3 regions of the Levilactobacillus muriae genome follow, and region 2 is predicted to be linked to each of the others. Evidence: predicted binding sites of a transcription regulator. Region 2 holds the regulator's gene; each other region holds the start of a gene.
What was found. Region 2 encodes NrdR, which represses ribonucleotide reductase genes. Its sites were predicted from a motif close to ACACNATATATNGTGT; they were not measured.
Positions count from the first base shown of each region.

Region 1: a site for NrdR is predicted at 2,096-2,111, ahead of ACKTSF_RS11280 (deoxynucleoside kinase). Genes of this name have one in related genera too.
Region 3: a site for NrdR is predicted at 2,807-2,822, ahead of nrdH (glutaredoxin-like protein NrdH). Genes of this name have one in related genera too.

Region 1 is NZ_BAAFRU010000017.1:9,021-19,057, forward strand. It holds gene ACKTSF_RS11270 (MDR family MFS transporter) at 1-977, shown strand, start outside; gene ACKTSF_RS11275 (DUF960 domain-containing protein) at 1,044-1,373, shown strand; gene ACKTSF_RS11280 (deoxynucleoside kinase) at 1,426-2,073, opposite strand; gene ACKTSF_RS11285 (Cof-type HAD-IIB family hydrolase) at 2,229-2,999, shown strand; gene pgmB (beta-phosphoglucomutase) at 3,326-3,997, opposite strand; gene ACKTSF_RS11295 (glycoside hydrolase family 65 protein) at 4,011-6,728, opposite strand; gene ACKTSF_RS11300 (hypothetical protein) at 7,004-7,207, shown strand; gene ACKTSF_RS11305 (CPBP family intramembrane glutamic endopeptidase) at 7,573-8,250, shown strand; gene ACKTSF_RS11310 (MarR family winged helix-turn-helix transcriptional regulator) at 8,341-8,820, opposite strand; tRNA gene ACKTSF_RS11315 (tRNA-Leu) at 9,404-9,487, opposite strand; gene ACKTSF_RS11320 (heavy metal-binding domain-containing protein) at 9,554-9,832, opposite strand; gene ACKTSF_RS11325 (VanZ family protein) at 9,846-10,037, opposite strand, start outside.
Region 2 is NZ_BAAFRU010000007.1:19,991-30,027, forward strand. It holds gene polA (DNA polymerase I) at 1-2,173, shown strand, start outside; gene mutM (bifunctional DNA-formamidopyrimidine glycosylase/DNA-(apurinic or apyrimidinic site) lyase) at 2,195-3,055, shown strand; gene coaE (dephospho-CoA kinase) at 3,048-3,683, shown strand; gene nrdR (transcriptional regulator NrdR) at 3,910-4,410, shown strand; gene ACKTSF_RS06070 (replication initiation and membrane attachment family protein) at 4,414-5,796, shown strand; gene dnaI (primosomal protein DnaI) at 5,800-6,726, shown strand; gene thrS (threonine--tRNA ligase) at 7,153-9,096, shown strand; gene ACKTSF_RS06085 (MDR family MFS transporter) at 9,321-10,037, shown strand, end outside.
Region 3 is NZ_BAAFRU010000005.1:53,133-63,169, forward strand. It holds gene nrdE (class 1b ribonucleoside-diphosphate reductase subunit alpha) at 82-2,247, opposite strand; gene nrdH (glutaredoxin-like protein NrdH) at 2,472-2,699, opposite strand; gene ACKTSF_RS04535 (class I SAM-dependent methyltransferase) at 2,899-3,501, shown strand; gene ACKTSF_RS04540 (nucleoside deaminase) at 3,529-4,059, shown strand; RNA gene ffs (signal recognition particle sRNA small type) at 4,163-4,249, shown strand; gene dnaX (DNA polymerase III subunit gamma/tau) at 4,463-6,223, shown strand; gene ACKTSF_RS04555 (YbaB/EbfC family nucleoid-associated protein) at 6,244-6,561, shown strand; gene recR (recombination mediator RecR) at 6,582-7,181, shown strand; gene ACKTSF_RS04565 (YaaL family protein) at 7,192-7,443, shown strand; gene ACKTSF_RS04570 (glycosyl hydrolase family 8) at 8,396-9,532, shown strand; gene wsfD (glycan biosynthesis hexose transferase WsfD) at 9,560-10,037, shown strand, end outside.

The DNA of each region.
Region 1 (10,037 bases), on a different contig from region 2:
ATATTCCAATCGGCATCGTGACCATGGGGTTAATCTGGTTCTTTCTCAATGAAAAGACCGAGCGTAAGGCGTTTACCATGGATTGGGCCGGCTGTATCTGGCTGTCTGTGGGGCTCCTGGCCGTCATGCTGACGTTTCAGCTACTTGGTGAAGGGGACCTCAACGTCATGTGGGTTATTGGCGGCCTAATCGTTGCTGTGGTTGCCTTCTGGGCATTTGTTCACCGAGAAAAGCGGACGGATGATCCCTTGATTCCCATGGAATTATTTAGCAATCGAACTTTTGTGGTCCAAAATTTAATTGCCGCGATGTTAAGTGGTTTTATCATGGGATTTGAAGTGTATCTCCCAACTTGGACGCAGGGCCTGTTGGGATTGAAGGCCTCCGAGGCGGGGTTCGCGATTACGCCCAGCTCTCTAATGTGGATCGTGGGGTCCTTTATTGCCGGTAAATTATTGATGAAACGTTCCCCGTATCAAATTGTTAATATTAGTCTGACATTGGTGTTGATCGGGGCAGTCATCATGGCCGTTGTTCCCGCAACCACGCCATTCTGGAGTTTCTTTGTCATCGCCGCCATCTGTGGGACCGGTTTTGGGATTACGATTACTACCACGACCGTGACAGTACAGAGTAAGGTTCCAGTGGCTGAGATTGGAGTGGCAACATCTTTCAATACTTTAGCACGTACGCTGGGACAGACCGTTATGGTTTCCGTCTTGGGGATCGTGATGAATGTGGTCATGGCCCGTGGTGTTGCCAGTCATTCTGGTACCAGCATGGCGATGATGAATAAGTTAATTAACCCACAAACGGCCAAGAACCTCCCAGCCCACTTGTTGCCTACGTTACATGGTATTCTATATCAAGGGCTACACCTGATTTTTATCGTGGGCGCCTGCCTGATTGTGGTTTCATTCTTGGTCAACTTACTCGACCGCCGAGGCACGCAGAGCTTGAGTGACCATCAAGCGTAAATATTCCCGTTTTAAGCTTAGGTACGGTATAATAGTTCTAAATGACCGAGAGTGGAGGCGAAGAAAATGTTTGAAAATAATCATTCACGTTACGCCAGTTACGGTACCGTTGCGGCCTTGCCCGGCGACATGATCGACGCCGTTTGGGATATCATCGACCAAGACCTCCAAGGGGTATTCCCACTGGAGAATCTACTGACGTTTAAGCTGCATAATAACAATGGGACGACTACGTTTGAATACGTTCAATTGGATGAAGATGATCACCCAGGAGCCCTCAGTGCGGGGTTCGATACGGATTTCGCTTATGCTCCCGAACTCCCAGATACTGTCTTGGCCTACGATGATGGTGACAGCCAGATTATCCTGCTGCCATCCGAGACGGCGGACCATTAAATTAAAAAAACTCCTACAAACCATCTCTGGCTTGGGGGAGTTTTTTGTCAATTTAGACCGTTGCGTCGGTCCGAATGTCTTTTAAGGCGTCATCAATTTGACGCAAGACAAGCTCAGTATTACCTGGTTGATCCAAGTCGTACTTCTGTAAGTCAATCTTGATCTTAGGACTGATGTCGTAGTCGGCAAACCAACCTTGGTAAGCCGTCCACATCTTCTTGTAGTAAGATTCCAATTCAGGATTATTGTCGAATTGTTCGTAGTCCCGACCACGCTTCTTGATACGGTGAAGAATGGTGTCGAAGTCGGCGTCAGCGTAAACTAATAAATCTGGTGCCTTCTTTGGGAGTTCATTCAGTTCGGTCATCATGTTGTCAAGGAGTTGTAAGTAAACCTCGAGTTCGGTGTCCGTAATGTTCCCTTCAGCGTTGTTTTCTCGCGTGAACAGGGCGTCTTCATAGATTGAACGGTCGAGGACGTTGTTGTCGTCCGCGAGGGCACGTTTGATCATACTAAACCGCTTGTTCAGGAAGTAGATCTGTAGCAAGAAACCATATTGCTTTGGGTCCCGGTAGTAGAGTGGTAACACCGGGTTATCACCGACCGGTTCGAAGAATGCTTGCGTATTTAAGTGTGATGCGATTTTTCCAGTTAGGGTCGTTTTGCCGACCCCGATCATTCCAGCTGTAATTATCACCATGATAGCCCCTCTTTTATTAGAAATACAAGATATAGTGTACCATAAAATGACTGACTACTACATCTGCCGGGAAGAAAATTTTTCGCCATTTCCAGTACTTTGGTCATTGTTGTATAATGAAACCGTTGGTATTAGTGGATTAGGAGGTTGATTAAATGTATCAAGCAATCGTCTTTTTTGACTTGGATGGGACGTTATTTGACGACAACAAGAATGTTTTACCGACAAGTGTCGCAGCCATTCAAGAAATGCAACAACATCATATTTTACCAGTTATTGCGACTGGAAGAAACATTTTTGAAATTCAATATGTCTTGGATGCCACGGGAATCGATGCTGTGGTCAGTGCGAACGGTAGTTACGTGCAGTATCAGGGCAAGAAATTAACCGCGGCCGTGATCGACCAGAAGACGTTGGCGGCCATCACGGCTTTCGCCAAGGCGCAAGGTGATCCGCTGGGGTATTTCAACAATCAGGGATTTCGCCTGAGTCAAGCCAATCAAGATACGACCGATAACTTTAAATTATTGCGGTTAGACGCGCAGGTCGCCCCCACATGGTATCAGTCTCAGGACATTAACTTCCTGAATGTCTTCAATCGCGACAAAGAGAAAATTTACCAAGAAAAATTTGCGGGCACGTTATCTTTCGTGCGGAACAATCCGCGGGCACTGGATACCATGCAGACGGGTGTCACCAAACAGACGGGAATTCGGACATTCCTGAGAGAAGCCGGTCTCGACAAGATCAAAACCTATGCCTTCGGGGATGGCCTAAACGACTTGCAGATGTTTGACGAGGTCGATATTCCGATTGCCATGGGCAACGGCGTCTTCCAGGCTAAGAATAAGGCGGCGTACGTCACGGATGGCAATATGGATGACGGTATCGTGAAGGGTCTGCGCCATTACGGCTTGATCCAATAAGGCAGATGACCAGTCTTGTTAGTATAGCGTATTTCGTTTGGGGAAAACAGTTCAAAAATACAGGCGATAGTCAGTTAGTTCACTCACCGTTGCGGTGGGGAATGGCGGGTGTCGTCTTTTTATTATCTTATTTATGAGAGCCTAAATTTTTCTAAAGTTACTAGAAAGGATGTAACAAACTCGCCATTTCCTTCATTAGTGATCAGTAGGGGTAATCAAAAACGCCACTATTCCGTGATTGGGAACAGTAGCGTTATGCGTTAATTTGTCGTTTTTCAGGTTCTAAAACCGGTGCTATGGTGCGCGCCGTTACCAGTATAATTGGGTTAGTCTAATTTCTTAGCAATGTTAGCCAACGTCACGTCTGCCGTGTCCGCGAAGACCATGTCGGCTGCACCTAATTCAGTGGCATCACCGATACCGAGGGAGACCTCATTAGCTGCATTGATGGCTTGGACACCGGCAGCAGCATCCTCGACCCCAATACATTGTTCGGGCGGTAAGTTTAACAGTTGCGCACCCTTGGTGTAGATCTCAGGGTCTGGCTTGCCGTGGGTCAGGCTAGCTGGGTTAACGACTTTTGGGAAGTAGTCGGCTAATTGGAGCTTGTCCAGCACGCGAGGGGCGTTCTTGGAAGCAGATGCCAAGGATAACTGGTAGCCCTTAGCCCGCAGATCGTCTAGGAAAGCTTTCATCCCCGGGAGAATGTTGGCAGGTGTCATCTTGTCGACCTCGGCCACGTAGTTCGTGTTCTTCTTGGTGGCCAATTCTTCCTTTTGAGCCTGGGTGTAATCGTGTTCCTTACCCCCAGCTTTTAAGATCATTTCCAGCGAGTCCATCCGGCTAATGCCCTTGAGGCCGTTAGCAAGCTCTTCACTCCAGGCCACATCGAGGTAGTCGGCCAGTTGGTGCCAGGCAGTACCGTGCAAGACGGAAGTATCGGTGATGACCCCGTCCAAGTCGAAAACGAATCCTTTAATATCAGCAAATTTTGTCATTGCGAAACACTCCTTAATATGAAATGGTTGCGGGTTGTTGCGGTTTTAGTGAAACTTCGTGTTGACCAATGGTTAGTGTGGCAGTATGGTCGGCGGTTACCGTAACTTGACGGTGGTCGATCTCAAAGGTGTAGCGGATGTCCCGAACCAGCTGATGAAAACGAATGGCCTGCCAGTTTTCTGGCAAGCGGGGGTTCACTGTGAGCTGGGGTGCGAGGACATCGACACCAGCATAGTGCCGCGTGGACATCAGGGTAACGGCGCCCATGACACCGAGGTGGATGCCTTCGGCAGTGGTGCCGCCTTGAATGTCGTAATAGTCGGACAGCAGGGCCTGTGAGAAGAGTTTCCACGACTGGTCCATGTTCCCAGCCATCGCGGTCAAAACGGCGTAGACGATGCGTGAGAGGGTGGAACCGTGGGTCGTCCGGTCGAGGTAGAACTGTAGATTCGTCATCAGTGCCTGCTGCGGTAAGTCATAACCCAGTTGTTTGAGCAGGCCCATGACAGCCGCAGCATCCAAGCTGTAGAAGGCCATCAAGGCATCGGCCTGTTTAGCGACCTGGTAGGCATCGGGCGTCTTGCCCTCGGCCTTTAAGATCCGGTCCATTCGGGAGATGTCGCCGTACTTCTTCTGGTACTTGCTAAAGTCTAGGCGAGGGAGCTTAAAGTAACCCTCAAATTGCCCGATGATGCCGTCCGGACTGATATCTAGCTTAAGGTGGTGACTCACATCAGCGACCTTCTTTGTTACATCCTGGTCAAAGCCAGTCTTCTGATCGACGGCTGTCACCTGTGCCTGTGGTAAGGATTGCCGCAGATCGGTCAACTGGTTGAAAAGCCAGGTGACCATCAGATTGGTGTAGGCGTTATTAGCCAGACCAGTTGACTCAGAGTTGGGATAATTCTCGTGAAATTCGTCGGGGCCCATGACCTGATCGATCGTGTAACGGTTGGTCTTCGTATCCAACTTGGCCTTGCTGAGCCAGAACCGTGAGATCTCCTCCAACATTTCTAAACCATAGTTGGCCATAAAGTCCGTGTCACCGGTAATGTGGGTGTACATGATCACGTTGTAGGCGACGGCCAATGAGACGTGGCGTTGCAACGAGGAGTAGTCCGGGTCCCAGGTGTTGGTCAGGGGGTTCAAGTGAACCACTTGTGACTGTTCGTCGCCGACCTCACCGGATTGCCACGGGTACATGGCGCCAGCAAATTCCGCGTCTTTAGCGTTCTGCTTGGCTGCTGGCAGTCGTCGGTAACGATACATCAGGAGTTGCTTGGCGAGTTGCGGATCGTGAAGCGCGTAAACGGGAAGATCAAACATTTCATCCCAGAAGACGTGCCCCCGGTAAGCTTCGCCATCGAGGCCTCTGGCGTTGACGGATGCATCAATCTTGCCGGAAGCGATGGCTTGCGCCGAGGAGAACAGGTGATAGAGATTGACCCGCGTTAATTTTTGCGCGGTAATGTCACCGGTGATCTGAATATCGGCGCCGGCCCACCGTTGTTGCCAGTAAGCGGTCGAGCTGGCCAGGGTGTTAGCAAAGTTAGCTTGTTGGAGGTCGGCTGTGGCGGTCGTCATGAGGTCCGTTTTGGTTTCGCGGCTGGTGAACAGCACCACATTTTTTTCAAAGGTATAGGTTTGGTTAGGTTGGACGGCAACCGAGCGCATTTGCTGGATGTGTTGTTCGGCATTCGGCCGGGTGTCGACTGGGGCATCGAGCGCTTTACCGGGACCAACGAGTTGGGAACCAAAGATAAAGTTGACCTTGGAGGCTTTGGTTTGACCTTCCAAGTAGATTGTGTCGGGTTGTTGACCGGTGCCAGTCACCTTGATGTGATGTTGATCGAAGGCGGCGTAACGGTCAACGTTGCTGTTGATAACGCTACCATCAATTTCTGAATAGATTTGCAGGGTGCCCGCAAAGTTGAGGGGGGTCACACTGTAGCGGATGCCGAGGCGATGCCAGTCTTTCATATTGGCGAGCTTCGTTGTTTTGATTTGTAAACTGTGGCCGGTGGGCAGTTGAACCAACATAGTCGTTGACAGGGCACCGGTGTGTAGGTCGAGACTACGATAGATGTCCTGAATGTCGCTGGCCTTGATCTGAAATGGATTCTGATGGTCAACACCAAAGGTTAGCGCCTGCGCATTAGGCAGGTTGACTAGATCTTCATTCGTAACTTGGCGACCGTTAATATTGGTCGACAGTTGATCATAGAGACCCGCGGTGTACATGCCGGGATAGTTGTCGTGATCGGCATGGGCTTCGGTGTAGGCACCTCGTAGGCCAAAGAACCCGTTGCCCACGGTGAGCATAGCCTCTTGCCCGTAGTTCCGTTTTCCTTGATATTGGCCGTAATAGTCGAGGTGCCAACTCAGGTAGTTGCGTTTAGCGGTAAGCGCCGCATTTAAACCCTGGTCAGCAATGGCCTGACTGCTGACAACGGGGATGTTGAGCATGTTAGTGATGGCGAGTCCGATGTCGATCCGTTGGTGATTGATGCCGACGACAGTATCGGAGAAGGGGTAGCTCAGTGCATTGTCGATGACGGCAGCGTCCACATCGAGACCCGCTAACTTCAGTCGTAAATTTTCCAAATTTTCGCCGATAGCTTGATCCGAATTGTAGGCAATCGTAAATTGCCGCTGGGCAGCGGGTTGGCCGGCCGGCGAGTAACTCACCTGCAAGGAATCATCTAAAACGTGTAATGTAATTATTTTCAAGCTTGATCGTCGTCCTTTCTGCTAAAACTTAGCGTATTCTTCACTATTTATCTTAGATTACCGGCTGACAATAAGCAATTAATTCCCCTTGAATTCGCTAAAATTGGGGTGAGGTAAAACGCTAAAACGGCGCTATTGCAAGCGATTGCACGATTTGAATTCTTCACCATTGGTTCGACCAATTACACTTATAAATGGCATCAAAATTATTTTCGATAAGTTGGCAGAAACGTGGTAAGCTTTTGGTATTGAACTTGTGAAGGGAGCTAACGCTGGTGAAAGTGTTAACGATGATCCTAATTATCCTAGCGACCGGTCTCATTATTGGAGGTACCCTCTGGGGGGTGCTGGCGTGGGCCTTGGTTGGTTGGCTAAAAGTTGTGGTCGGATTTGGTGGCATGCTGCTGGCAACGGTCGTCAATTTCTTCTTGTACTGGACGTTGTGGCCGCACCGACCATTTGAAGATGACGATGACTAGGGAATCCCCTAGAAGATGTGACGCTTAAAAATAGGCACAAAAAAAAGCCATTACGATAAGTCGCAATGGCCAAAGAGTAAGGTTACAACATAATTGGGGGATTATGTTGTAAAAATTTCATCTACTTTGGGGGAGTAAAATGAAATCTGTCTGTTGAATGAGGACAGAAGCCTCACGCGTAAGTTGAACCTTAGTTCAAACTTACCCGCAAACCTATAGTACCGCAGAATACGAAAAAATGCCATTAAAAAATAAATATTCGGAAAAATTTTTGCGGTTTTTAATAGGATGCGATAAACGGTGGTAGCCTAGACGGGTTACGGGTTTGTTCGGCAAAAAAACAAAGAGATAGAGGGAATGATAACGTGCAAATTAAACAGCAACCAGTTAGCTATTGGAATTTTGGATGGGTCCTGATTATGATTGTCGTGACGTCAGTGGTTCAGATTCCGCTAAACTTTATGGCGCACGGTACCACACTGCAACGGGGACTGTGGGCAGCCGGCTACCTAGTCGGCTTTGCCGTGGCGATTGCGTTGGGTGCTTGGATCTTTCAGCGGGTGCATCCCGTTCACTGGCAACGGTTGACACGTGAGGACTGGCAGTTAATGGTCAAGGGATACGTGTTCATTATTGTCACGGAAATTATCCTGAACGTGGTCAATAACGTTTTCTTTGGCGAAACTAGTACGAAGAATAACACCTTGATTGCTGATATCATGGGGCATAGCACGTTGACACTGGTGATGCTTAGCCTGACAGCCGTGTTGGCTTCACCTTTTCTGGAGGAACTGACTTTTCGGGGAATCCTCGTCGGCGGGTGTTTCCCGGCCAAGATGTTCTGGGTGCCGGTCATTGCCAGTGGGGTCATTTTTTCGTTGGTCCACCAGAGTGATAATATCATTAGCTGGCTGGTCTATGCACTGATGGGCGGCACGTTCGCCTACATTTACCGGAAGACGGACAAGCTCCAGACGACAATTATTCTGCATGGGTTTAACAATCTCATTGCAGTGGCCGCGATGATTGCAACGCTGCGCTAGGGAAAGGAATTCATTGTAAAGTCACGTAAATTAGCTAATGAATACGACAAAAAAGGCCAACGCACTCGTAAATGGGGGCGTTGGTCTTCTTTAATTAACTTTATCGACTTCTTTTGTAATGAGTCGTTCGTTGCTGACCGTATCGAGCTGTTGTTTGACGGTCACCAGCTCAGTCATCATCGAATCAATTTCTTTTGACGACATCCCAAGCAACGTTTGACATTGACCAATTCGTGAGTAGACTTCATCACGCTTGGTTGTGGCCATTTCAGTCAAATGAATCAGGACTTGCCTTTCGTCGGTTTGACTCCGAACCCGAGTGACCCAGCCTTGCTTTTCGAGTCGCTTCAGTAACGGCGTCAACGTGCCACTGTCTAATTCCAAGCGTTCGCCAAGTTGGTGAACAGTCAGAGGGGCTCTTTCCCACAGAACAAGCATTGCGATGTACTGGGGATAGGTTAAGCCAAAGGGCGCTAAAGCACTCTGGTAAAAATGATTGAATTTCTTGCTGGCCGAATAGATTGAAAAACATAACTGTTCATCCAACAATACGGGGTTAACGTCTGCCATCGTATTGGCCTCCTTTCGTTTACTTTCCAGTGTATTGTATACAATTAAATTGCCGCTGGCAAGTAAAATACCTCAGCCTGCTCGTCACGAGCCCATTTTGGTCACGTGAACAATCAAAATGAGAGGCAATCTGGTTAAAATGTAACATCATGATAATTATATAGCATATCCATAGATAAATACAGCGATTGTTGATAAATTTAGCCTTAGTCCACTTTCAAAATTCAGGGGAGTGGTCAGTTCGTAAAGGGTATACGTGATTGTGGCGAGCATCTGACGTCAACTTAAAAGGGAAACGACTGCGGGGACTCAGGTGAGACTAATCCGGCAGAATGCTTTTTCGAAATATGATTAAAGAAGTCAATTGATTACCTGGTTGACAAGGCCGTTTAAGTATAACAGAAGATTTAAAAATAAAAAATTAAATTTTATTGAGATGATAATAAAAGACGCGTGAGGAAATAAGCAGTGACTTGATGTGGAAAGAGAGGGTGTCTACATCAAGCTGGTGAATACGAGATATAAAAAATAGGAACCTCGTTAGACGTTAATCTAACAAGGTTCCTATATCAGTTATTCATGATGCCCCGAGCAGGATTCGAACCTGTACTTGATCTCTCAAACAGCGACCTGAACGCTGCGCGTCTGCCAGTTCCGCCATCGGGGCAACTCAACAACAAATAATATATTACACTATCTGTGTATAAATGTGAACCCTTAATTAAAACTTTTTTTATTTAGGAAATTTAACAGCTGTCCCGTAGCCGTGAACCACTAGAAATTTCGGGGCAACATTCATTTGCGCAATCTCAGTATTGAAGCGAACTTCAATCAGGCCGTCTGCCCCCATTTCTTGTGCTTTCTTCATTAACTCTTGTTTGGCATCGTCGAATAAGCCGTCGAAGAGTTCGAATTGATCCGGCTTTTCCGACCGTAACATGGTGTGGGCCGTTGCCGTCAAGATGCCTTGAATTTGATGGGACCGGTTTAAGCCTCCAGTCGTCATGAACATATGACATTCCTCCTCATTTTAAAACCCGATAATGGCGTTGCAGGGCTAGCATACAAGCCGCGCCAATGATGACGCCCGTACAATTTGTCAGGACGTCATTAATGTCGACCCAACGACCCAGACTGACCAGTCCATTAAAGATAGCTTGTCCACCCTCTAGGGTCAATCCGGTTGCAAGACCGGCGAGTAGCCATTGTCGCCACCG
Region 2 (10,037 bases):
CTACACCCCGGCTTACGTCAAAGAAAAGATGGGCGTGACGCCTGAACAGATCATTGATATTAAGGGGTTACAGGGTGATAATTCCGATAACTACCCCGGTGTAACCGGCGTGGGTCCTAAGCGTGCGGTTGACCTAGTCGGCAAATATGGTAGCGTCGAGGGTATCTATGACAATATTGATGATATCACTGCTAAGAAACTCAAGGAGCATTTGGTAGCTGATCACGATCAAGCTTTATTGGCCAAAAAGTTAGCTACGATCAATCGCGATGCCCCCGTTGAGAAAAAAGTTGAGGATCTGGTCTACGATGGACCGAACCGTGAAGACTTAATTGCCCTTTACCAACGGATGGAGTTCCGGACATTTCTTAACAAGATGGACTTTGAAGGCGAAACGCCAACCGCGACGCCGGGCCTCAAGGACATCGACTACACGGTGCTGACTGCCGAAAATGTGGCCGCTTTGCCAGACTTTTCGGCTGATGGTTGCGAATTCTACTTGGAGATGCCGGATGAGAATTACCATACATCCGAGTTCGCTGGGTTTGCTATCGGCGATGATGATCAGTGGTGGGTCAGCCGCGACGATGCCCTCTTACAACAGGCACCCTTGAAGAACATTCTGACGTCCGCAGACGTGGCTAAACAAGTCTTTGACGCCAAACGGACTTACGTGGGCTTGAATCGCTTAGGCCTCACGCTGGCCGGCGTTGACTGCGACCTTCTACTTTGCTCTTATTTGCTGAACACTTACGACAATAGTAACGATCTGGGCCGCGTTGCCATGGAACACGGCTACGACCAGGTTGCCACCGATGAAGATATCTATGGGAAGGGTGCTAAGCGGGCCATTCCTGATGATGACGAGGTCTTCTTCAAGCATTTGGCACGGAAAGCTCGTGCCATCGAACAGTTGCGGCCGAAGTTATTTGAAGGCTTGGACGAAAATGAACAGACACAACTTTACCGCGAAATTGAATTGCCTATGAGCTTCGTCCTCGCCCGGATGGAAATTGCCGGGATCACCGTGGATGCAAGTGAGCTGGAAGCTATGGGGAGCAAGTTTACTGAACAATTAGCTGAAATCGAACAGACGATTTATCAGGAAGCTGGCGAAGAATTTAACATTGGCTCTCCGAAACAGCTGGGTCACATTCTCTTTGAAAAGATGGGGTTACCCGTCATCAAGAAGACCAAGACCGGTTATTCGACGGCTGTTGGTGTGCTCGAAAAGCTTGCGGCCGATGCTCCGATTGCGGAGAACATTTTGCGCTACCGGAAGATTGCCAAGATTCAATCGACTTACGTGGAAGGTCTCCTGAAGGTGATTCATCCTGAGGATCAGAAGGTTCACACACGCTATCTACAGACGTTGACGCAGACTGGGCGACTGTCTTCAGTCGATCCTAACCTGCAAAACATCCCCGTTCGAAGTGAAGAAGGTCGTGCGATTCGTAAGGCCTTTGTGCCACGGCATGAAGGTTGGCAGATCTTCTCGTCTGACTACTCCCAGATTGAGTTGCGGGTGCTCGCGCACATGAGCCACGATGCCAATATGCAGGAAGCTTTCAGAGAAGGCCAAGACATTCACGCGGCCACTGCCCGGCGAATCTTCAAGATGGCTCCGGATGCCGAGGTCACGCCGAACATTCGGCGACAGGCTAAGGCCGTGAATTTTGGAATTGTCTACGGGATCAGTGACTTTGGGCTGTCTCAGAACATTGGCATACCTCGCAAGCAGGCCAAGAACTTTATTGACACCTACTTCGAGGAGTATCCTGGCGTCAAGGCTTACACAGAGCGAATGGTTCAGCAAGCCCACGAGTTGGGCTACGTCGAAACGATTGCGCACCGCCGTCGGTATTTGCCGGATATCAATTCACGGAACTTCAACCAACGGTCCTTTGCTGAACGCACGGCGATGAACACGCCGATTCAAGGGAGTGCCGCTGATATTATTAAGATTGCAATGATTCGCATGGAAGATGCTATCAAGGACATGCAGGCGACGATGCTGTTGCAGGTCCACGATGAGCTGATCTTCGAGGCACCCGCCGAGGAGATCGCCACGTTAGCTAAATTAGTACCAAGCGTCATGGACTCCGCCATCGACCTTGAGATTCCGTTGAAGGTCGAAAGCCACTACGGCCCGACTTGGTACGACGCCAAGTAGCCGCAAAGGAGAGAAATCAGTATGCCTGAATTACCAGAAGTTGAAACGGTCCGGCGCGGACTGACCCGCTTAGTGCAAGGGGCCACCATTGATCACGTAGATGTCTATTACGCGAAGATGGTGCGCCCCGACGCCGAGATTTTTACGGCTGATCTGATTGGACGCAAAATTGAAAGAATCGACCGACGTGGCAAGTACCTACTCTTTCGGTTCAGCGGCAACCTGACGATGGTGTCACACCTCCGGATGGAGGGCAAGTATGATGTACAGCCGGAGGGAAGTCCAATTCCCAAGCACACCCACGTTATTTTCCATTTGACCGATAACCGCGAGCTGCGGTACAACGATACCCGTAAATTTGGCCGGATGCGTCTGGTCGAGACGGGCACAGAAGACACCGAACTGCCATCGCTGGGGAAGTTAGGACCGGAGCCCACGGCAGAGACGTTGACGTTGGCCTACATGCAGCAGGCCTTCGGCAAGTCTCATAAGGTCGTCAAACCATTTTTGTTGGACCAATCGCGGATTGCCGGGCTGGGCAACATCTACGTGGATGAGGTTCTCTGGTTGTCCAAAATTAATCCGTTAACGCCGGCCGATACGTTGACAAAGAAGCAATTGGAGACGTTACGGCAAAACATCATTGCCGAGATAGCTGTGGCCATTAAAGGGCACGGAACGACAGTCCACACCTTTTCGACGGCGTTTGGCGAGGCGGGTAACTTCCAAAATCATTTGCACGTCTACGGTCATGAGGGAGAACCTTGTGAACGCTGTGGTACCGAGATTGTGAAGATCAAGGTGGCACAGCGGGGAACGCATCTCTGCCCCCACTGCCAGCCTTATCCGCCCGAAGCATTGGAGGAACGCAACGATGACTGAGGTGTGGGGACTAACTGGTGGGATCGCCACTGGTAAGTCGACCGTCAGCCACTGGCTAGACTTGGCTGGTTTGAAGATCATTGACGCAGATGTCATTGCACGTCAGGTGGTGGCACCGGGAACACCGGGGATCCAACAGATTTGTGCAACCTTCGGTGAAGACTTTCGTCAAAGAAATGGGAGCCTCGACCGTCAAAAGCTGGGGCAGCTAGTCTTTAGCCATCCAGAGAAGTTACACCAGTTGGAGGCCATTACGACCCCACTGATTCAGGTGGAGATTCACCGCCAGTTGGCGCTGTATCGGGCTCAAAAGGTGGCTGGTATCGTCATTGATGCGCCAACTTTTTACGAAGTTGGGTATCTGGTACATCTGGTGGATCACGTGATGGTGGTCGCAGTCCCGGCAGCGACCCAACGACAGCGTTTGATGGCCCGTAACACCCTCGATGAAGCAGCGGCTCAGGCTCGAATGGACCAACAATGGCCCATCGCTAAGAAGGTAGCACTAGCTGATGTGGTCATCGATAACGCGGGAACGATTGCCCAAACGCGTCAACAAGTGGTAGAATGGCTTGACACCACTAATTTAGGCTCGTCGGCAGCAATTTTGGCTGAAGGCTTGGATTAGGTAGTGATATGTTAGCTGACGAAGCAATCATTAAGACAACGTTGTTTCCTGTGGAAATTGTGGCGATAGCTGTGCGAGTTCGCAATTGTCGTATGGTTCTGGTTTAGTCAGTAAAAAGCTGTGACTAATCGTTGTGGTTTAAACACTGTGTTAGCCGCAGACAACAATCTTTACGAACGTCAAGCATAGATAATCAAGTAACCAATGAAAAAATGAGGTGACCAAAATGCAGTGTCCGCACTGTCATCATAATGGATCGCGGGTCGTCGACAGTCGACCGACCGACGATGGGCGTGTCATCCGCCGGCGTCGTGAGTGTGAGAGCTGTGGCTTTCGGTTCACGACGTTTGAGCGGGTCGAAGCGACCCCGCTGTTGGTAATTAAAAAGAACGGCACGCGTGAGGAATTCAATCGCGAAAAGATCTTACGCGGGATCATTCGCTCGGCTGAAAAGCGGCCGGTGGGGATGGACGTCATGACGAAGATCGTCGATGACGTTGAAAATAAGATTCGGGCACTCGGCGTCAACGAAATTTCCAGTCAGCTGATTGGGGAATACGTGATGAACCGATTGGTCGATGTTGATGAGATTGCCTACATCCGGTTTGCCAGTGTTTACCGGCAGTTCAAGGATACAGGGGTCTTCTTCAACGAATTGAAAGACATGATGGATAAAGACAAAGCGAAAGCTAAGGACCGGACAGACCGGCAAAGCGAGGCGAAATAAGGCATGGAGGATTCCTGGCACCAATTGCAGCCAAAGACGGGCTTTTTGGTTCGGTTGGCGGATCGGTTGACCGACCAAAGTTGGCAAACCTTAACGCAGCTCTACCAACCGATCATTGGACCGAGTGCCACGGGGCTCTTCTCGGCCCTTTTTTGGCTCCCACAGCGTGAGACTTATAAGCGTCACGCTATTTTATTAGCGGAGCTGGGCTTAGACTTGGCTCACCTATACGCAGCACGACTGCGCTTAGAGGCGACCGGACTACTGACGACGCGGTTCAAGACAGAGGGGGATCTCTCCAGCTTCGTTTATGAACTGCACGCGCCACTTACGCCACAGGATTTCTTCAAAGATGACCTGTTGAGCGTTCAATTACTAGGTGTCGTAGGAGAGGACCTGTATCAGTCGTTGGTTACAGCGAATACTGTGGTGGCAAGGTCTAGCGACGATGAACAAAATATTACCAAGAACTTTCTGGACGTCTTCCACGTGGATGGCGATGAGTTGCGGGAGATTCCTGCAGTGGTTTCGAGCAATCGGCAGAATTTGGCATCAACTAGACGTGCACCGGATCTGTCCCCAGACAAGGTTCAATTTGATTTTAAGTTGTTGGGTGAGCTGCTGGAACGATCCTTCGTGGACACTCGAGCTGTCAGCAAGTACCGTCAATTATTGTTGACGGAGCACGCCACCTATGGCTTGGATGAGCCGACTATGGCCCGTTACATCGGTGAGGCGACGGATCTGGCAACCAATATTTTTAATCCTGAGCAGTTCAAACGTATCGTCGCGCAGGCCTTTGGGTATCAGTATCGTAGCGAGGCGACAGTTGGCACCCCGGCTGATTCAGTAGCAAATGCCTCGTCGGCCACCGCGTCCACTGCGACAGGGGTTTCCAGTGCAGAACAAGCGTTGCTTAAGGTTGCCAGCACGACTGCACCCGTTAAATTTCTGCAAGGAATCAAGCAGAATACGGGTGGGTTCGTGACGGATGGTGAGCAACGAATTGTTCGGGACTTGGTGAGTCGGCAACTATTTCCCGCGTCCGTCCTGAACCTGATGATCTATCACGTCTTGGTGGACGAGGATAAGCCGACATTGAATAAGAATTTACTAGATACGATTGCTAACGATTGGAGCAAGTCCAAGGTCAAGACGCCCGAGCTAGCGATTCAGAAGATCAAGGAGCGTCAGCAGGCGATGACCAAGCCACGGCGATCTCGACGTCAACAGCCGACGGTCAAGGAGACGCTACCAGACTGGGCTAAGAAGCCGAGTGGTGCGGCGCAGGCACCAACGACCGCTAAGCTCACTGATGCGCAACAAAAGCAATTACAGCAACGTATTGCGCGACTGGAAGCACGCAGCAAGGGGAAGGAGGATTAGCAGATGGAAGATTTAAGTAAGACCATGCAAAAACTCATGAGTCAGCAACATCTAAATGACAATTACCGCCAACTGATGGCCAAAGTCTATGATGATCCTGAGGTCAATAAGTTCTACCAGGAGAATAAAGCAGAACTAGCCGAAGATGTGATGACGCGTTCGGCGGCGAAATTGTACGAGTTCGTTTCGGAACGTGAAAAACTAGCTAAGGGTGGGGAAACCTTTGCCACCGGTTACGCGCCACAGTTGATCATGTCCAATCACCTGATCGATGTGGCCTATGTCCCAACGGCGGATACACTGGAGAAGCAGGCCCAACAACAGCTTCGTCAACGGGTGAAGTCGATTGCCATGCCGAAGAGTATTCGTGAGGCGACGCTGGCTAACTTTGACCAAGACACCGATCGGGCTGAGGCCTTGATGGCGGCTTTGGACTTCGTGGATGCCTACGAGGCCAACCCCAAACGGCGCCATCAAGCCCTGTACTTAGCTGGGAGCTTTGGCGTGGGAAAGACTTACTTGTTGGCAGCCGTCGCCAACCAACTGGCGGCGGATGGGTTCTCTACCACGCTAGTTCATTTCCCAAGCTTCGCAGTTGAAATGAAGAACGCAATTGCCCAAAACGGTGTGGCTGAAAAGCTCGATGCCTTGAAGAAGTCGCCAGTCTTGATGATCGATGATATCGGTGCGGATGCCATGTCGGCCTGGGTCAGGGACGACGTGCTGGGTGTTATCCTGGAATATCGGATGCAAGAGGAATTGCCCACATTCTTCAGCTCCAATTTCTCTATGGCCCAGTTGGAAAAGGAACACCTGCGTATCTCAACGCGGGGGGACGACGAACCTTTGAAAGCCCAACGGCTGATGCAACGAATTCGTTTCCTTGCCAGAGAAATTACGATGGTCGGCGTCAATCGGCGGCCACAGTAAGATGATGTTCGCTGTCTGCGCACAACGTCACGATCAATTTGCACCATTCCAGAGCGATAGTGGACTTCAGACAAGTGGCTAACGATGAATTTTTAGCAACACGGCTTGACAATATTTGGCTGCAAGTGTTTAATAGTCAATGAAACCACACGAGCTATGACGAAAGACATGGTGCCCGCGGAGACGTTCACAGGAAGAGTTGGCCTAGCTTGGAAGCCGACTTAGCGCCCGCCAGCATTACCGCTTTCCTAAGCTGTCGGAAGGAAATTTTCGGCCGGTCCGTTCCGTTATCGACGATTAGAGTTCACGGGATCAGTCTCGTGAAAAATATCGGGTGGAACCACGTTAATGACGTCCCCAGTGCCTTCTTTGGCACTGGGGATTTTTTCGTAGTCTGACCCAAATCAATAAGGGAGATTGAAAATTATGGCAAGTATTTCACTTAAATTTCCAGATGGCAACGTTAAAGAATTCGCAGCTGGCACGACACCAGAAGACGTTGCGAAGTCAATTTCAATTAGTTTAGGCAAAAAGGCTGTTGCAGCCAAGTTGGACGGCGAGTTGATCGACAACTTGACCCCAATCGCGCATGATGGGAGCATTGAAATCGTAACGAAGGGTGACGCAGATGGCTTGACTGTTCTGCGCAATACCACGGCTGCCTTGGTTCGGATCGCCTTGAAGAAGGAATTCCCAGCTATTCGTTTGGGCGAAGTTAGTGCCGACGAAGATGGCTTCTACGTGGATACCGACAAGGATGACCAACAAGTCAGTGTTGACGAATTGGATGCCATTGCGGTTATCGTTGAAAAATTAATTGCTGACAAGGCGGCTATCGAACGCGTTGTTGTTAGCAAGGACGATGCTTTGGCGAAGGCTAAGGACGATCCATTCACGGCTGATCTGATCAAAGCCGTTGACGGCGATCAAGTGAACTTTTTAAAGATTGGCGACTACGAGATCTTAAGTGATGGCGCCCAATTAACCAACACGGGTGACGTGAAGAAGTTCAAGTTGCTTTCCGTTGCTGGTGCGTACTGGCAAGGCAAGTCCTCAAACCCAATGCTCCAACGGATCTACGGGACGGCCTTCTACAAACAAGCTGACTTGGATGCTGACTTAGTTCGGCGCCAAGAAGCTCGCGAACGTGATCACCGGGTTATTGGGAATCAACTGGACTTGTTCTTCGTTGATCCTAAGGTCGGCGCTGGTTTACCATACTGGATGCCAAATGGCGCAACCATTCGTCGTACGATTGAACGCTACATTATCGACAAGGAAGTTGCCAACGGGTACCAACACGTTTACACGCCAGTCCTCGCTAACCTGGATCTGTACAAGCAATCCGGTCACTGGGATCACTACCGTGACGACATGTTCCCACCAATGGACATGGGTGATGGCGAACAACTTGAATTACGGCCAATGAACTGCCCAAGTCATATTCAAATTTACAACCACCACATCCGTTCTTACCGTGAGCTCCCATTGCGGATCGCTGAATTAGGGATGATGCACCGTTACGAAAAGTCCGGTGCCCTGAGTGGTTTGCAACGGGTTCGTGAAATGACCTTGAACGATGGCCACACGTTTGTTGCCCCTGAACAAATTCAAGACGAATTCAAGAGTATCTTGGACTTGATGGTTAAGGTTTACAAAGACTTTGATATCAAAGACTACACGTTCCGTCTGAGCTACCGTGATCCTAAGAACACGGAAAAGTACTTTGACGACGATGCGATGTGGAACAACGCGCAAAAGATGTTGAAGGGTGCCATGGATGACCTCGGCTTGCCTTACGTTGAAGCTGAAGGGGAAGCTGCCTTCTATGGTCCTAAGTTGGACGTCCAAACTAAGACGGCCCTTGGGAATGAAGAAACGTTGTCAACCATCCAATTGGACTTCATGTTGCCAGAACGCTTCGACTTACACTATGTCGGTGCCGATGGGGAAGAACATCGTCCAGTTATGATTCACCGTGGCCTGGTTTCAACGATGGAACGATTCACCGCTTACCTGACTGAAATCTACAAGGGTGCCTTCCCAACTTGGTTGGCTCCTAAGCAAGTCACGATCATTCCTGTCTCCGAAGAAAAGCATGGTGCATACGCTGACAAGTTGGCCGCTGAATTAAAGGCCGCCGATGTTCGGGTTAACGTCGACAAGCGTGGTGAAAAGATGGGTTACCTGATTCGGGACGCCCAAACGCATAAGGTGCCCTACACGTTGGTCGTTGGTGAAGACGAAATGGCTAATGGCACTGTCTCAGTCCGGAAGTATGGGGAAGATGACAGTAATGTCATGAGCAGCGATGCCTTCGTCAAGGAAATCCTGGGTGACATTGCGTCATACAGTCGTGAAGAAAAATAAGAGCCAGTTTTAAAATGTGTTTCTGACGCATAACTAGAGAATAGAAGGAACGGGGTTACCAGAAATGGTGATCCCGTTTTTAGGTCTAGCGATACGGGAAGAAAAGTGTTAGCGTGTTAAGTAGGCTGGCCCGATAGGCGAGTTGTTGGGCCGTATAAATAATAAGTTAATAATATAGAAGTCGTTGAATTTTTTTCGGATTCAAGTTGGGAGATGTTTTGGATATGTCACAACCCAAGACCAATGTGCTTGCCGTGACGATTGCTATTTACGTAGCAACGTTTGTGAGCGCGATTGAGGGGACTATCGTGTCAACCGCGTTACCGACAATTGTGGGAAATTTACATGGCGTGGCGTTAATGAATTGGGTGTTTTCAATCTACCTGCTGGCAACGGCGATGGTGACCCCAATTTATGGCAAATTAGCTGACGTGATTGGACGTAAGCCAGTTATGCAGTTTGGTTTAGGTGTCTTTATCGTCGGGTCCGCAATGAGCGGTTTGGCAAATAGCATGCCTGTCTTGATCTTCTGGCGGGCGATTCAGGGGATTGGCGCCGGCGCCCTACTGCCCGTATCGATGACGATCATTGCCGATATTTATTCACTGGATAAACGGGCGAAAATTCTTGGTATCACAAACTCTGCCTGGGGGATCGCCGCAGTCCTAGCGCCATTACTAGGTGGCATCATTATCGATAAGCTAAGCTGGCACTGGATCTTTTTCATCAACGTCCCGGTTGGGTTAATTACCATGGTATTATTCCAATTATATTTACACGAACCTAAGCGGATACGAACGGAAAGTATTGATTATCTCGGAAGTTTTTGGCTGATGCTGTGTCTGTTGAGCCTGATGCTGGGCTTTCAGGTGCTCAGCAGTCAACCCATCAGATGGTGGGGCTTTGTCGGTGGACTGGTCATTAGTGGGATGAGTCTGTGG
Region 3 (10,037 bases), on a different contig from region 2:
GCTAATGCTGCCAAGCACAGAATCCCGGAGGGGCCACTGGACTGAACAACACGCGGATTCACCGCCCTTCATTAACTTTAGCTAAATAACACAACTTTCACATTGGTTGGCGCCGACTTCGTTATTATCATCGGTAAACGTTCGTACGTAGTAAATGGATTTGATGCCTTTGCAGTAAGCATAGTTGCGTAAGATACTGAGATCCCGCGTCGTCATCTTATCGGTCCGACCGTTCTTCCATTCGTACAAGCCTTCAGGGATCGTCGAGCGCATGAATAACGTCAGGCTCATGCCTTGGTCCACGTGCTTCTGAGCTGCCGCGTAAACGTCGATGACTCGTCGCATATCTGTGTCGTAAGCGGACTTGTAGTAAGGCATGGTATCGTTATCGAGGTAAGGGGCTGGGTAGTAGATCTTCCCAATCTTCTTTTCCTGCCGTTCCTCAATCCGGTTGATGATGGGGTGGAGGCTAGCCGTGGTATCGTTGATGTAAGAGATCGACCCGTTAGGCGCAACAGCCATCCGATTCTGGTGGTACAGCCCGTCTTGCATGACCGCTGCCTTGAGCGCTGCCCAATCTTCAGGAGAAGGTAACCAGACGTCCTTAAATAAGGCCTGAACCTTTTCCGCGTTTGGCCGCCAGTCTTGTTCCGTGTAACGGTCGAAGTAGCTCCCATCCGCATAGGTACTCTTGTCGAAATTGTGGAAAGTTTCGTGCCGCTCCTTGGCGATTTCGTTGGAAGCCTTGAGTGTCCAGTAGTTCAGCAACATGAAGTAGACGCTGGTGAACCCGATACTGTCTTTAGAGCCATACATCATGTGGTTCTTGGCAAAGTAACTGTGAAGGCCCATGGCACCCAGACCAATCGTGTGGGCGAGGTGATTGCCCTTTTGAATCGAAGGCACGACGTCGATATCTGAATGGTCGGTGACGAATGTCAGGGCGCGAACCATGGTTTCGACAGAGTGACCGAAGTCGGGGGAAGTCATCAGGTTAACGATGTTGGTTGATCCCAAATTGCAGGAGATGTCGGTTCCCATTTTGATGTATTCCTGCTTGTTGTTGACTGTGGATGGCGTTTGAACCTGCATGATTTCAGAACACAGGTTACTCATCACGATGCGGCCATCAATGGGACTTTCACGGTTAGCAGTATCGATGTTGACGATATAAGGGTAACCGGATTCTTGCTGAAGCTTGCCGATTTCCGTTTCTAGTTCACGGGCTTTCAGCTTCTTCTTACGGATGTCGGGGTTAGCGACCATGTTGTCGTATTCCGTCGTGATATCCACGTAGGAGAACGGCTTGCCATAGATGCGTTCCACATCGTAGGGGCTAAACAAGTACATGTCGGCGTCCTGTTCACAGAGTTCGTAGAATTTGTCAGGAACCGTGACACCGAGTGACAGCGTCTTGAGTCGGATTTTTTCATCAGCGTTTTCCTTCTTGGCACTCAAAAAAGCGACAATGTCGGGATGGAACACGCTCAAGTAAACCACACCGGCTCCTTGGCGTTGGCCTAGCTGATTAGAGTAGGAAAAACTGTCTTCCAGTAACTTCATGACGGGGACCACGCCGGAAGCGGCACCGTCGATGTGCTTGATAGGATCGCCGGCACCACGCAGGTTGGAGAGGCTAATGCCGACCCCACCACCAATACGGGACAATTGTAGCGCGGAGTTGATGGTCCGACCAATGGTGTTCATGTCATCGGTGGACTGAATCAGAAAACAGGAAACCAGTTCACCACGCCGTGCCCGGCCAGCGTTTAAGAAGCTTGGCGTTGCGGGTTGGTAGCGTTGGTGGATGATTTCGTCGGCAAGGTCGTGAGCCAATTGTTGGTCGCCACCGGCAAAGTCGAGGGCATTCATAGCCACGCGGTCGATGAAGTTTTCTAAGTAGTAGTCGTTGTCGTCGGTCTTCAGTGCGTATTGCGCGTAGAACTTGTAGGCGGCCATGAAGGACTTAAAGTGAAAATCTTGCGCTTTCAGGTAGCTGTAGAGATCCGCGATAAAGTCAAATGGATACTGTTCGATGACCTGTTGTTCAACGTAGTTCCCGGCGATAAGGTAGTCGAATCGATCACGCAGCGTGTCAAACTTTTTAGTGTTAGGGATCACGTTTTCAGTCAAGAAGGCCTGTAAGGCTTCCTGATCCTTATTCAATGGAATCTGCCCATCGACGGGGATATTGATCTCGTTATTTAAGTCGTAGTACGTGACGTCGCCTAAATTCTTTAAACTCATACTCGCCATCTCTTCCTTCTCTTTAATGTCATTGCTTCTTTGGTCTAACAGTTGCCACCTGCAGTTATCAGAGATTTCGCCTGTTGTGGGCCAATCAAACAGATGTGATTGGTCCAATCACCCATATTTAGATGACAATTAGCTAACATATGAAAAATCAAATAAAAAATGGCGACACCGTGAACAAACACGACGTCGCCAAGACGGGTTTGTGCTTACTTCAATTAGCCCGCAATCTTGGTCAATTGGTCTGGCCGGAAGCCATAGAAAGCAGGAAGTCCCTGTGCTTCGACAACTGGTACGGCTTGGAAGCCGTGGTCTCTTAGGTAAGACACATATTCTGGATTTTGATTAATGTTCCGTTCCTCAAACGCCACGTTGTGTTCGCTGAGAAAACGTTTCGTCATCTTGCATTGCATGCAGTTGTTCTTTGAGTATACTGTTACTTTCATTGTTGCCACATCCCTTAAATTTCAATATCAATGAATTAAGTGTACACCAGATGTAGAAAATAGCAATTAAAAAAAGCACCATATTTGGTAGTTGGCAAATACAATAACTACTAAATATGGTGTTGAATGGATTAAATTTATTTTTCTTGTTTTCCGCCAAAAAACTAAGGTAAAATAGACTTAAAAGGTGGCGGAGAATTTGACTAATCACTATTATACACAAAATCCAGATGTTTTACATGAGGAACACCATTGGCCGTTTACCCTCTTAGGCAACGAATTGTTGTTTACCACCGACAACGGGGTCTTCTCCAAGAACCAAGTTGACTATGGATCACGGGCATTATTGGCAGCCTTTAACGCTGATAAGACGCCAGCTGGCCCATGGCTAGACTTGGGTACCGGTTACGGTCCCATTGGCCTAGCACTGGCTAAGAAGTGGCCGGAACGGCAAGTTACAATGGTTGACGTCAACGAGTTGGCGCTGGACCTAGCGCGGCAGAATGCCGTGGCCAACCAGATCGAAAACGTGGAAATCAAGACGTCAGATATTTACGAACACGTCACGGAGCGTTACGCTGCTATCCTAACGAACCCACCCGTTCGTGCGGGAAAGCAGGTCGTCACGACCATGTTGACCGGCGCTAAGGCGCACCTCTTGCCGGGGGGAACGTTGACCGTTGTTCTACAGAAGAAGCAAGGGGCACCATCGGCTGAAAAGAACATGAAGGCCACGTTTGGCAATTGCGAAATCATCAAGAAAGATAAAGGTTATTATATTTTAGAAAGTACGCTAAATTAACCTAATCGACCGGAAAGGAGGGGTTCGATGCGTGACACTTCCTATTCACCACTGCAACGACATTATATGGAAGAGGCCTTGTTTGAAGCGGACCAAGCTGGCCTAATCGGAGAAGTGCCGATTGGGGCGGTCATCGTTCACGATGGCAAGATCGTGGGTCGCGGGCACAATCTCAGGGAACATGCCAACGACGCCACGCTTCACGCCGAAGTTCGTGCTATTGAAGAGGCCTGTGCGACACTTAAGAGCTGGCGTCTCGAAGATTGTCAACTCTACGTGAGCATCGAGCCCTGCCTGATGTGTAGCGGTGCCATTATTAATGCCCGGATCCCAGAAGTCTTTTACGGTGCCCGCGACCCCAAGGCAGGGGCCGTGGACAGTCTGTATCAGACGCTAACGGACGCGCGACTCAACCACACAGTCACGGTTCACGAAGGGCTGATGGCCAAGGATGCCGGCGAACGGATGGTGGCGTTCTTTAGGGCTGCGAGAAAACGTCAGAAGGCGGCTAAGAAGGCCCGTAAGGCAATGACATCGGTGCAGGATTCGCAAGACTAACCGATTGTGATGGTCGTTGAGGTCTGTGGTATTTCAGATGATAATTTTGACAAGCTGCTAGACAGGCTTAGCGAATCATGATACACTAGTTATTGCCGTTAAGGCCTTGAAGCAAGGGCGGACTTATGAATTGTGTCAGGTCCGGAAGGAAGCAGCACTAAGTTTGCTTCGCTTTGTGCTTCAAGTTTATGAGCAATTAAGCAGGAGCTGTGACGTTTGTCGCAGCTCCTTTTCTGTCTTCAAATTCTATCTGACGGAATCACAATGTGGCCGCTTGGTTTCAAACAGTAAAATTAATTTCCGCTAAAACCAGCCCAACAATCCGTGACAGACGGTAGGGAAAAAGGCTATAATTATGAACAGCGAATTTATCTGAGAATTATTGAAGAAAGGAACCGATTGCATGGCTTATCAAGCACTCTACCGGGTCTGGCGCCCGCAGCGTTTCGATGACATGATTGGGCAAGAAGTCATCACACGTACACTGAAGAATGCCATTACAACGAATCAAATCAGTCACGCGTACCTCTTTGCTGGGCCGCGGGGCACTGGGAAGACCTCGGCCGCGAAGATTTTTGCCAAGGCAATCAACTGCCACCATCAGGTCGACGGCGAACCCTGCAATGAATGTGAGACGTGTAAGGCCATCACAAATGGGACACTAAACGACGTCATTGAAATCGATGCGGCTTCCAACAATGGGGTCGAAGAGATTCGAGACATTCGGGATAAGGTCAAGTATGCCCCAACTGTGGCCGACTACAAGGTCTACATTATTGATGAAGTCCACATGCTATCTACGGGAGCCTTTAACGCCTTACTGAAGACGTTGGAAGAACCACCAGCTAACGTGATCTTTATTCTGGCAACGACGGAGCCGCACAAGATTCCGGCGACAATTATTTCACGGACACAGCGGTTTGATTTCAAACGGATTGCGGCCAACGACAGCTACGCGCGGATGATCTACATCCTTAAGCAAAAGGACGTCACTTACGACGATCAGGCCGTGAAGGTGATTGCCAAGGCCGCCGAGGGCGGGATGCGGGATGCTCTGAGCATTCTGGATCAGGCGTTGTCCTTCGGGGACAATGAGATTACACTAGACAATGCCCTGTTGGTCACCGGGAGCGTCACACATGAGCTGTTAGCAACCTACATTTCACAGGTTCTAGCTGGTGATACCAAATCAGCTTTGGCGAGTTTACAGTCCGTCTTAGAGGCGGGTAAGGATGCCGAACGGTTCACCGAAGACATCATCAGTTATGCCCGGGATCTGTTGCTCTATCAGCAGGCACCACAGATGGTCGAAGAGGCCGAGATGGGGAGTGTCAGTGAGGACTTTCAGACGCTGTCTAAGCAGACACCGGCTCAGACCATGTACGCCATGATCAATGAGCTTAATGCCATTCAGCAGCAGATGCGCTTTACGACGCACCCCGATGTCTATCTGGAAATCTTGACCATCAAGTTGGCCGAAATTGGGGGGCAGAAGAACGCCACACCAGTGAGTGCTACGGTACCAGTGGCAACGCCAAATGCGGAGGCATCGTCACCTGCCCCAGTGGCGGGTAATGCCAACGTCACCGAACTTCAACACGAGATCGATCAGTTGCGGTCGGCTGTGAAACGCCTCGAGCAGGTACCGGCAGCCGCGGCCGCTGCACCCGCCAAGGCGAAGCCACGTGGGACCAAGTCACCGGCTACCAAAGAGGTTAACTTGGCTAAGATCTATCCGGTGCTGGGATCGGCGACTCGTGAGAAGCTCAATCAGCTTCAGGAAGTTTGGCCTGACTTACTCAATAGTTTGACTGTCACACAGCGGGCCGTCATGAAGGTTTCACAGCCCGTGGCGGCGGCAAATTCAGGGGTCATTGTGGCTTTTGACTATTCATTCCTGTATCAACGGGCGACGACCGATCATGAGCTGACTGATGCGCTGGAGAACGGTCTCGACCGAATGATTGGGTCGGCGCTGCCAGTAGTCTTCGTGCCCAAGGACGAGTGGCCAGTGATTCGAAAGAATTATCTGACTACACATCGTGATGAGCTACAGGCTAACGATGAGGAAGAGACTCAGTCGGACAAGCCCGCAGCCAATCCGGTCGTGACGAAGGCCGAAGAACTTTTTGGTAAGAACATTGTTGACGTTAAACAAGATTAAACTTTGAAAGGATGATACTAATGCGGAATATGGGAAATATGGGAAACATGATGAAACAGATGCGGCAAATGCAACAGAAGATGGAAGAGGACCAAGCAAATTTAAACGGGCAATCCTTCACCGGAACGTCACCAGACGACATGGTTCAAGCTACCTTTACCGGGGACCGGAAGATGACTGACCTAGCCATCAAGCCAGAAGCCATCGATCCCGATGACCCCGACATGCTAGCCGACTTGGTTCTGGCAGCCGTTAACGATGCCCTGAACAAGGTCGATGCGACCACGAAGCAAACGTTAGGTAAGTACACCCAAGGGATGAATATTCCTGGTATGTAAGGTAGAAAGGACGTTGTGACATGCAGTACCCAGAACCCATTGCGCAGTTGATCGACAGCTACATGAAGCTGCCGGGCATCGGCCAAAAGTCAGCGACTCGACTGGCATTTTTTACCATTGATATGGCGGACGACGATGTCACGGCGTTTTCCAAAGCATTGGTCTCAGCAAAGCGGGACCTGCACTATTGTTCAATCTGTGGGAACATCACGGAGAGTGATCCCTGTGCCATCTGTGCCGATAAGACACGGGACCAAAGTCACGTGTTGGTGGTCGAGCAGGCCAAGGACATCATGGTGATGGAAAAGATGAAGGAGTATCACGGCCTGTATCACGTTTTGCAAGGCGTGATGTCGCCGATCGAAGGTAAAGGGCCGGAAGACTTGAACATTACCAGTCTGATTAACCGCCTGCAGAAGAATCCTGAGATGAAGGAAGTCATTATCGCGACGAACGCCACGCCTGAGGGTGAAGCCACGGCAATGTACCTGTCGCGGTTGATCAAGCCGGCGGGGATTAAAGTGACGCGTTTAGCTCACGGCTTGTCCGTGGGAAGCGATATTGAATACGCTGACGAAATGACGCTGTTTAAGGCTGTTGAAGGCCGGACAGAGATGTAGGAGGGCGACTATGTTTGGACGAAAGAAACGCCAATTTCCCCGATTGAAGGCAGCATACGATGAACAGCTTTTAGCATCCATCGATGACGCTAAGGATCGTTGGGACCACGCGAAGCAAACGGAAGAAGCCATTGCTGACGCCGATAACGAAATGACGGCGAATACTGCTTTGGCGCGGCAAACCTACCTGTTCTTGTACCGCGAAGCACGGCTACGGCGGGTCAAGGGAAAGCACATCTCAGCGGCGGTATTTCGCGATTAATTTAACACCTAAATGAGTGAAACAGTTAAAATCTGAAGGTTTCAAGTTCCCAAACACCTATTACGCCTGTTGTCACAACGATACAGAGGTTAAAATTAGGCAAGATCGTCTAAACCAGCCGGCTTACCGTTCACCAAATTTAGGCTGGGACGCGGTGGGTAGGACGCTGTCAGCCTGAAAAGCGGGCTGTCAGCTCGCTTTGAACCGCCCAAATCGCGTTTCAAAGTCGCCATTTTCCAAGTTAATCCACTTGGAAAATCCCACGGCTGAGCCTAAATTCGGCTCACTCACGCCTACGTAAACAGTGACCAACTATCGTGGATTAACGTTGCCAGTCCAGCGGTTGTCACTGCAATATCAGGTTAAAAAACAAATCATAACTGGAGGCGGCCAGAGATGCAGGTAGCTGTGTCGACGGTGTTAGCCGAGCATCAGCTTACAGCGTGGGACGCGTTTGGAGACTGCCGCTTTTGGTAGGCTTCAAACCGAGCCGGAGAACCGCTTCTCAGGCCACAGGTGGCAATTTTCGACTAATTTTGTGAATTGAATCCCTGTTAGCTGGACCTTTCTAGGTGCATTTTGGTTTTCAACCTTTAGTTAAAATAATTTGTGGCTCTCGGATTATCATATATGATAATCCGAGGGCTTTTTTGATGATCATTCAACGGCGTAAATATGCATAGCCTGTATAACCAGATGCTGGCAGTCGACGAGGGTGGAACTACTGGCAGTGATGGTTTATGCATTCAAATCGTAAATAGTGTAACCCAGCATTTGCAAGCTTAGAGATAAGCAATGGGTGATAGGGAAATGATAAGTTTTTCGTTATCTTAGGATGAATATTTTTAATCAACGTTTTTGTGATTAACTGGTATATTTTTATCAAAAAAACATGGTAAGATGAAAGCGAGTTTGCGTGTTGACTAGCCAAACTTGAAGAGGGGAAGATGGCATGAAAATACGGCAGTGGCGCTTGACCATTCTTACGGTAGGATGCCTGCTATTATTGGGTGGGTGTCGGGCCAAGACAGCAACGGCAACGCCACCCAAAGCAGCACCAACGACCTTTGTTCGCGGCGTGACTTTACATACGAAGACCGATCAGCAGAACCAACAAAAGTTGGCAAACTTTATACAGTCAAAAATGGTGACCAAGCAAGGGATTTATACCAACTACGTGGATACTAAAACGCGACAAGTTGGGGCGGCAACTGGCCATGAGTTATTGAGCGAATCCGCCGGAATGTGGCTGCAATATTTGGCTGAGAACCACCAATATCGCGCCTTTCGACAATTTTATCGAGAAACGGTCAAGACGTTTGGTGACAGTGGCCAGTTTAGTTACCGCTACGATCCTCGAAGTAAAAAACGGTTTGCAGTGAACGCCACCTTGGATGATTTACGCATTATTCGGGCTTTAAACCTGTATGATGCGCAGACTAATTCAACGTATTACCGTCAGACGGCGGCTAATCACTTCGCAGCGTTGCAGGCGGGTGCGTTGAAGAATGGAAAGCTCTACGACTATTATGATCCGCAGACGAAACAGACGGCCAAGACCACCAGTCTCGCTTATTTTGATTTTAAAACGCTAAAATACTATGAACAGGGGACTAAGTCCGGACGTAAGGCTTATAACGAACAACTCAAGGTCGTTCGTGGCGGATACTTGGGGAATGTGTTCCCTCTGTACGCGGCAAGCTTTAGTTGGGCAGATTTAACCTATGCTACGAAGAACCTGAACACATCTGAAGCACTGGAAGTCCTTTTACATTTAGCAGAGGTCGGTCAACTCAAGGCCACCAGTCGGACTTGGCTGGCGCAACAAGTTAAGGCTCAGAAACTGTATAACGGTTATTCAACGGCGGGGAGTGTGACGAACGGTGGCCAATCGACTGCGAACTACGCTCTGGCCGCGATGATCTTTGCGACTGCGAATGACCAGGCCAATTACCGAATTGCGATGCACATGGTCTGGTCTGGGCAGGTTAATCAGACATCGATCATTCAAGGTGGTATCGGTGATGCGAAGACTCATCAAAGCTACTCGTATAGTAATCTAACTGCCCTCAATGCAGCGGGAATGTAAAAGTAAAATGGTGAAAGGAGGAGGACCGTGACCGTTGATGGGATTAAATTAAAATGGCTAAATTTTTGGCGTTGGTGTGCGCGGCATTGCTCACCAGCCTTACTGGCCACGATTTTGGCAGCTGTGATTGCTGGGTACCTCCTTTTTATTCCCCCGTTCCATGGACTTGCTGATAATGGTGATTTTTATCGAGCACAGTTTGTCAACGGGCTCTACCGGTTGAAGGGCTATCATATGCTGGACTATGTGACACCTAAGCTGGGCATTATGCAGTACTACAACGACACAACGGCGGCCGTGTTCTCCTCCCAACCGATCTTTGTCAAACTCGCGGTTCTATTGAATAAGGTGTTTTATAGCAAGACAATTTTTGACTTACGCTTTATGGGCCTCGTCTACTACCTGCCGTATCTGGGAAGTATGTATTTACTGACAATGGCGATGACCACGCCCTATCGGGAACTGCGAAGCTACCTAATTGCCTTACTCATCGTTTTTGTTTTTG